2 regions of the Enterobacter sp. C4G1 genome follow, and region 1 is predicted to be linked to the other one. Evidence: predicted binding sites of a transcription regulator. Region 1 holds the regulator's gene; the other holds the start of a gene.
The links. Region 1 encodes Fur, which represses iron uptake genes when iron is present. Its sites were predicted from a motif close to ATAATAATGAGAACNACTATCAA; they were not measured.
Positions count from the first base shown of each region.

Region 2: a site for Fur is predicted at 2,242-2,264, ahead of sodA (superoxide dismutase [Mn]). Genes of this name have one in related genera too.

Region 1 covers NZ_JBQVVV010000001.1:2,395,628-2,399,840, forward strand. Annotated here, with positions in the region: gene chiP (chitoporin ChiP) at 1-1,204, shown strand, start outside; gene chiQ (ChiQ/YbfN family lipoprotein) at 1,252-1,581, shown strand; gene fur (ferric iron uptake transcriptional regulator) at 1,691-2,137, opposite strand; gene ACT9TW_RS11515 (ryhB-regulated fur leader peptide) at 2,130-2,216, opposite strand; gene fldA (flavodoxin FldA) at 2,429-2,959, opposite strand; gene ybfE (LexA regulated protein) at 3,115-3,402, opposite strand; gene ybfF (esterase) at 3,532-4,213, opposite strand, start outside.
Region 2 covers NZ_JBQVVV010000001.1:1,012,271-1,016,483, forward strand. Annotated here, with positions in the region: gene cpxA (envelope stress sensor histidine kinase CpxA) at 1-583, shown strand, start outside; gene yiiM (6-hydroxyaminopurine reductase) at 678-1,352, opposite strand; gene sodA (superoxide dismutase [Mn]) at 1,548-2,168, opposite strand; gene rhaT (L-rhamnose/proton symporter RhaT) at 2,459-3,493, shown strand; gene rhaR (HTH-type transcriptional activator RhaR) at 3,494-4,213, opposite strand, start outside.

The sequences.
Region 1 (4,213 bases):
CCTTTCTCACTCCACCTGGAACGCCAACCTGGATTTCCAGTCGGGTTACGCCGCCGATTTGTTCGGCCTGGATATTGCGGCATTCACTGCAATAGAAATGGCGGAAAATGGCGACAGTGGTCACCCGAACGAAATTGCATTCTCTTCCAGCAACAAAGCGTATAAAGAAGACTGGTCAGGAGATAAGAGCGGAGTCAGCCTGTATAAGGCCGCTGCGAAATTTAAATATGGCCCGGTATGGGCACGTGCGGGTTATATCCAGCCAACCGGACAAACGCTGTTAGCGCCACACTGGAGCTTTATGCCAGGTACTTATCAGGGTGCAGAAGCTGGCGCGAATTTTGACTACGGCGATGCGGGCGCACTGAGCTTCTCGTATATGTGGACCAACGAGTATAAAGCGCCGTGGCATATTGAGATGGATAAGTTTTACCAGAACGATAAAAAAACCAAAGTTGATTATCTTCACTCGCTGGGTGCGAAGTACGATTTCAAAAACGACCTGGTTCTTGAAGCCGCATTTGGTCAGGCTGAAGGCTATATCGACCAGTATTTTGCCAAAGCAAGCTACAAGTTTGATATTGCGGGCAGCCCGTTGAGCACCAGCTATCAGTTCTACGGTACGCGCGACAAAGCCAGCAGCGGTACGGTAAACGATATATACGACGGCACGGCGTGGTTGCAGGCTTTAACCTTCGGCTACAAAGTGGGCCAGGTCGATTTACGTCTTGAAGGGACATGGGTGAAGGCTGAAGGCCAGCAGGGTTACTTCCTGCAACGTATGACCCCAACCTATGCGTCCTCTAATGGTCGTCTGGATATCTGGTGGGATAACCGTTCAGACTTCAACGCCGATGGCGAAAAAGCCGTCTTCTTCGGTGCCATGTATGACCTGAAAAACTGGAATCTGCCGGGCTGGGCGGTGGGGGCTTCCTACGCTTACGCATGGGATGCAAAACCTGGCGATATGGCCACACCAGACGCGTACTACGACCCGAACTATCGTCTGAAAGAGTCCTCTTACAGCCTGGATGCGATTTACACCCTTCAGGATGGTCGCGCGAAAGGCACGATGTTCAAACTGCACTTCACTCAATACGACAACCACTCCGATATCCCAAGTTACGCGGGCGGTTACGGCAACATCTTCCAGGATGAACGTGACGTGAAATTCATGGTGATTGCCCCGTTCACAATCTTCTGATGAACAGACCGGCGGGTTAAGTTCCGCCGGAATGGAGACTGAAAATGATGAAAAAAATCATAATCGTCGCGATGCTGGCATCGGGGCTGGTGGCTTGTGCGCAGACTCAGGCACCAAAAGAGGACTCACGTCTGAAAGAGGCTTACAGCGCCTGTATTAATACAGCTGAAGGCTCGCCAGAGAAAATCGAAGCCTGCCAGAGCGTGCTTAATGTGCTGAAGAAAGAGAAGGCGCATGAGCAGTTCGCAACTCAGGAAAACGTCCGCGTGATGGATTACCAGGCCTGTATCCAGGCGCGTAAAACCGGAAACGATCAGGAAGTGGCGAAGCGTTGCGATCAGATCTGGAAAGAGATCCGTAGTAATAACAGTAATTAACTCGCTGTTATCATGCCCGGTGGCGCTACGCTTACCGGGCTTTTTTTATGCCAAATAACTGGCAAAAAAAAGCCAACCTTTCGGCTGGCTCAGAGTATGAAAAGAGTACTTACTTCGCGTCGTGCGCGTGATCATTTTCGCGGCAATCGCCTTCCGCACAGTGGCCGTACAGGTACAGGCTGTGGTTGGTCAGACGGATGCCATGACGGGCCGCGATTTCACGCTGGCGCGCTTCGATAGAGTCATCACTAAATTCAATGACCTTGCCACAGTCGAGGCAGATCAGGTGATCGTGATGGTGTTGCTGAGTCAGTTCGAAAACAGATTTACCGCCTTCGAAGTTATGACGGGTAACAATGCCCGCGTCATCAAACTGGTTCAGCACGCGATAAACGGTCGCCAGCCCAATTTCTTCACCCATGTCGATAAGACGCTTATAAAGGTCTTCCGCACTGACATGGTGATTGTCTGGTCCCTGAAGCACTTCAAGGATTTTTAACCGAGGAAGCGTAACTTTCAGGCCAGCCTTCTTTAATGCGGTGTTGTTGTCAGTCATGCGGAATCTGTCCTGTTGCTAAACGATTCACTTCTAAGGAAGAAGTGACAGAGAATGCACTTGGGATAATGCGTATCATTATAGAACTGCCATGTCTAAATGAAAACTGCAAGTCTCAAGCAAAGTATGCTTATAAAAACGTGGTATCACCAACAAACTTGTTCGATGGCACCCACGTATTACCAGGGGGATATTGTACAGGTCTGAACGAAAAAGTTAAAAGTTTGTAGCAATTAATTTAATCGGTTTGACCCGGTCAAGCGGGCGCAACCGAAGTTGCGCCGCTCATTATCAGGCGTTAAGGATGTCGTCCAGGTTCAGTTCTTCGCGGACCTGTTTAACCCATTTTTCAACGCGTTCTGCAGTCAGTTCTGGCTGGCGGTCTTCATCGATGGCCAGACCCACAAAGTGATCGTCGTCGGCCAGGCCTTTAGAGGCTTCGAAGTGGTAACCCGCTGTCGGCCAGTGACCCACGATAGCTGCGCCGCGTGGTTCAATGATGTCGCGGATGGTGCCCAGCGCGTCACAGAAATATTCTGCGTAATCTTCCTGATCGCCACAACCGAACAGCGCAACCAGCTTACCGTTGAAATCAACCTCTTCCAGAGTCGGGAAGAAATCGTCCCAGTCGCACTGCGCTTCGCCGTAGTACCAGGTTGGAATACCCAGCAGCAGGATGTCATAGCCTTCGAGATCTTCTTTGCTGCTCTTGGCAATGTCATGCACATCGGCAACATCTTTACCGAGCTGTTTTTGAATGTTTTTTGCGATATTTTCGGTATTGCCGGTATCACTGCCGAAGAAAATGCCGATGATTGCCATGAGTAAAATAACCTCTTGAAACTTAATGGTATGGTGGCGCAATTTGTCCACGGATAAGGGCAATAATAGCAGAACAGACAACCCTGCGGAAACAGCTATCGCGCAGGACTGCACTCTGTGCTACATGAAAAGGGTGAGAAAGGGAGTTTTCTGACTTATGCCTTGCTGTGCAATTTTTCGAGTTGCGCGATCAACATCTCTTCAATCAGCTCGCTGCGGCTGATGTCGCGGGCGCTGGCAAGCTCGTTGAGTGCATCAACGGCATCGGCGTTGAGTTTCAGTTCGACACGCTTAAGCCCACGATTTTTATCGCGTTTAAGCTGGTTGCGTTTATTAATACGCAGCTGTTCATCGCGCGAAAGCGGATTTGTCTTGGGTCGTCCCGGGCGACGCTCATTCGCGAACAGATCTATTGTCGTACGGTCCGTTTGTTCTTTGGCCATGATTTTGAGACTTCGGGGGAAAACAAGCCGCCCTGCTATTGCCCGGGCGATAAGCGCGCCATCATACATCACCCACATCGGCACGCCAACGACTGGAAGCCCGCAGGCTTCCAGTCGCTGTCTTTTTAATCAATTCGTAGTATCAGAGAGATAGCGGCGGATCGCGCGAAGCACGGCTTCTGGTTTTTCAGCATGAACCCAGTGTCCGGCTCCGGCGATAACATGCGCGCGGGCTTCGGGGAACTGTCTGATCAATTCATCGCGACAGGCTTCGGTGACATACGGCGAATTGCCGCCGCGCACAAAGAGGGTAGGGTGTTGCCAGGCCGCAACCGGCTCCCAGCCGACAATTTCTGAGTATTGATCCCACAGCACCGGCACGTTGAAGCGCCACTGGCCGTCGACAAACGATTTCAGCAGAAACTGCACCACACCTTCTTCATTAAGATGGTCGCGCATGATGGCTGCGGCCTGCTGGCGGGTGGAAACACCGGCGTCTGTCACTGCATTAATAGCGGCAAAGATCTCATCGTGGCGACGCACGTCATAATCCACGGGCGCTACGTCTATTACGACCAGGCCGTTAATGTGCTCCGGCGCAAGTGCGGTCAGGGCCATAACGGCTTTGCCTCCCATTGAATGCCCAATCAGCGTCACCTTTTCGAGGTTGTTCGCCTTAAGCGTATCCAGAAGATCCTGCGCCATTGCGGCGTAAGTCATCTCTGGCGAGCGCCCTGAAAGACCATGGTTACGCATATCTACCTGCAAAATATCGTGATCGCTAACCAGATCCCGCGCCAGCACACCCAGG
Region 2 (4,213 bases), 1.4 Mb from region 1:
GCGTCGCCGCAGCGGCGAGAGCAAAGAGCTGGAGCGTATCGAAACCGAAGCGCATCGTCTGGACAGCATGATCAACGACCTGCTGGTGATGTCACGCAATCAGCAGAAAAACGCGTTGGTCAGCGAAACAGTGAAAGCCAATCATCTGTGGCACGAAGTGTTAGACAATGCCGCATTCGAAGCAGAGCAGATGGGCAAATCCTTTACCGTCAACTTCCCGCCGGGGCCATGGCCGCTGTACGGTAACCCCAACACGCTGGAAAGCGCGCTGGAGAATATCGTGCGTAACGCCCTGCGCTACTCGCATACGAAGATTGAGGTGGCGTTCTCGGTGGATAAAGACGGGATCACCGTCATTGTCGACGACGACGGTCCAGGCGTAAGCCCGGAAGACCGCGAGCAGATTTTCCGTCCGTTCTACCGTACCGACGAGGCGCGTGACCGTGAATCTGGCGGTACGGGTCTGGGTCTGGCGATTGTTGAAACCGCCATGCAGCAGCACCGTGGCTGGGTGAAAGCCGACGACAGCCCGCTGGGTGGGCTGCGGTTAACACTGTGGTTGCCGCTGTATAAGCGTTCGTAACCCCCCTCACCCTAACCCTCTCCCCATAGGGGAGAGGGGACGGCTCGGTGCGGTCTTTTCTCCCCTATGGGGAGAGGGCCGGGGTGAGGGGCTGTTATTTCCCCCACAATCTCCGCGAATTATCCTCGATCTCACCGCTAATGCGGCGCTTCTGCATCGTTCTTGTCCAGCTGGTCGATAACCCCGCCGCCGACAGCAGGCGATGATACTGTTCATCGTCAAACGGCATATGCCAGGCAATCGCACAGGCGTCGTACACCGAGACATCGCTCAGGCGTGACGCCAGCTCCAGCGGCGCGTCCGCAGAAACCTGCCCTGCCAGTACCACGCGGTACAGCCAGCCGGTTTTGCCCGCCGTTTGCAGACGGGCCGACATATCACTGATACCGAAATGATAATTAAGTTTGAAGCACGGCGAGCGCGGTTGCGTCACCTGAATCAGGGCATCTCCCCAACGGAAAATATCACCGATAAAGACGTTATTCTCGGTCAACCCTTCGGTCGAGAGGTTCTCGCCAAACGCCGGCGCCACAAACAGGTCTGCCTGTTCAGGGAATGCGGTGATCCAGTGCTGATAGTGTTCGCGCGGGTAGTGGCACAGCGCGCGCTCAGGCCCACCGTGGATTTTCTTTTCGGCCTGCTCGTCGCCCGCCAGCCCGACATCGGTTAACGTCAGTTCTCCGTCAACCTGTACTTTGGCGATGGCGCTCGGGCGGCTGCCATCGTAATCCCTTACCTTGCCTGTAAATACATTCACCGGGTAGTGCATCCTGGCTCCTTTATATGCCCTAAATAATTCGAGTTGCAGGAAGGCGGCAAGGGAGTGAATCCCCAGGAGCTTACTCAAGTAAGTGACTGGGGTGAGCGAGCGCAGCCAACGCACCTGCAACGTGAAGTATGACGGGTATACAGATACAAAAAAAGCGAGTCATAAGACTCGCTTCTCACAGGCGTCAATGCAACCTTATTTTTTAGCGGCGAAACGCGCTGCTGCTTCGTCCCAGTTAACCACATCCCAGAATGCTTTGATGTAGTCAGGGCGACGGTTCTGGAATTTCAGGTAGTAAGCGTGTTCCCACACGTCCAGGCCCACGATTGGGAAGCCGGATGCGCCAGAAATTGCTTCACCCATCAGCGGGGAGTCCTGGTTTGCGGTAGAGACAACAGCCAGTTTGTCGCCTTTCAGTACCAGCCACGCCCAGCCTGAGCCGAAACGGGTAGCAGCAGCTTTTTCAAACTCAGCTTTGAAGTTGTCTACAGAGCCGAAATCACGCTCGATAGCCGCTTTCAGGTCGCCCTGCAGGGTAGTGCCGGTTTTCAGGCCTTTCCAGAACAGGCTGTGGTTAGCGTGACCACCTGCGTTGTTACGCAGAACGGTTTTCTTGTCAGCTGGCAGCTGGTCAAGTTTGGTGATCAGCTCTTCAGCAGACAGGTTTGCGAATTCTGGCAGGCTTTCCAGCGCTGCGTTCGCGTTGTTCACATAAGCCTGGTGATGTTTAGTGTGATGGATTTCCATCGTCTGCTTGTCGAAATGCGGTTCCAGTGCGTCGTAGGCATACGGCAGGGATGGCAGTGTGTAACTCATAATCCTCTCCATTAGTGTCGGGCGGCACAGCTGTTAATGCCGCGTAAGCAGTTGGTTCATTATAGTTAATTAAATGATATTGAAAATGATTATCAATGCCGTAGTTTTTATAAGGTTATTCGTCTTTCGCATCAATCACGAAATTGTGAGTCTGCTCACGCGGTTAACGCGTTAATTGCCATTTAAAACCAAATTGCGGCAACCTTCTGAAGGTTCCCAATCCGCCTAATTTTTACACTCATCAAGTCGGCGGGAAGCCTCCGACATATAAAAACGATGAGGATGTAAAAATGAATCATGCGATTACGATGGGTATTTTCTGGCATCTGATAGGCGCAGCCAGTGCGGCCTGTTTCTATGCCCCGTTTAAAAAGGTTAAACACTGGTCGTGGGAAACCATGTGGTCCGTTGGGGGTACCGTCTCGTGGCTTATCCTGCCCTGGACCATTAGCGCCATGTTGTTGCCCGATTTCTGGGCTTACTACTCTTCTTTTAACGCCTCCACGCTGCTGCCGGTGTTTCTGTTCGGTGCAATGTGGGGTATCGGTAACATCAACTATGGCCTGACCATGCGCTACCTCGGCATGTCGATGGGCATTGGTATTGCCATCGGTATTACGTTGATTGTCGGTACGCTGATGACGCCGATCCTCAACGGCAACTTCGATGTGCTGATCCACACTCAGGGCGGGCAGATGACGCTGCTTGGCGTGCTGGTTGCGGTGATTGGCGTGGCTATCGTGACCCGCGCAGGCCAACTCAAAGAGCGCAAAATGGGCATTAAGGCCGAAGACTTCAACCTGAAGAAAGGTCTGGTGCTGGCGGTGATGTGCGGCATTTTTTCGGCCGGTATGTCCTTTGCGATGAACGCCGCCAAACCGATGCATGAAGCCGCTGCCGCGTTGGGCGTAGACCCGCTGTACGTTGCGCTGCCAAGCTACGTGGTGATTATGGGCGGCGGCGCGCTGGTGAACCTGGGCTTCTGCTTCATTCGTCTGGCAAAAGTGAAGGACTTGTCGGTAAAAGCAGACTTCTCTCTGGCAAAACCGTTGATCATCACCAACGTGCTGCTCTCTGCTCTCGGCGGCCTGATGTGGTATTTGCAGTTCTTCTTCTACGCCTGGGGTCACGCCAGTATTCCGGCGCAGTATGACTACATGAGCTGGATGCTGCACATGAGCTTCTACGTGCTGTGCGGCGGGTTAGTGGGTTTGATCCTGAAGGAGTGGAACAATGCCGGGCGTCGTCCGGTGGGCGTACTGAGCCTGGGCTGCGTGGTGATTATTATCGCCGCCAACATCGTTGGCCTCGGCATGGCGAACTGATTACGCCGCCTTTCGACTGCGATGACGCCACTGAACCGGCGTCATCGCCACCTCGCGGTTAAACACCACCGAAAAGTAGTTACTGTCCTCAAAGCCACAGCGCATCGCCACTTCACTGACCATCAGCTCCGTATGCTGTAGCAGATACTGAGCATGACAGATGCGCAGCTGGCGCAGATAGTGGTTCACCGTCATTCCCGTCTGAGTACGAAACTGCTGGCGCAGCGCGCGCTCGCTGCACTGCTCCTGTTCGCAAAACTTCTCCAGCACGAAGCTCTTGTTCAGGCTGCCCGCAAGAGTGGTAATGAGCTTGTCCAGCAGCGCTTCCTGTTCACTCGCGGAGGGGTTATCGGTGGCGTAGCGATAGCGTTTGAGCGTCATGACCAGCTGTGCGAAAAGCAGTTCCGCCATCTGGTTGGCAAGCGGGTCGGCCTTCTGGCTCTCCTGTTCAAGCAGGGAAATCACCTGGCGCACCTGGGTCATGCCGTTGCTGCTTAAACGCCAGTGCGGCGTGCTGCTGGCATCGTTAAACCCCGGGATATGCGCGGCCCAGTCGACGTTGAGCTTGAGTCTGTCCGGGCAATAAATCACGTTCTGCAACACCAGATCGTTTACCGAGGCGTAGGAGTGTTTGTCTTCGGCGCGGATATAAAACAGGTCACCGCGAGTAATACGGTAAGGCCGGTCGTTGAGAACGTGTAAGCCGTTTCCCCGCCACAC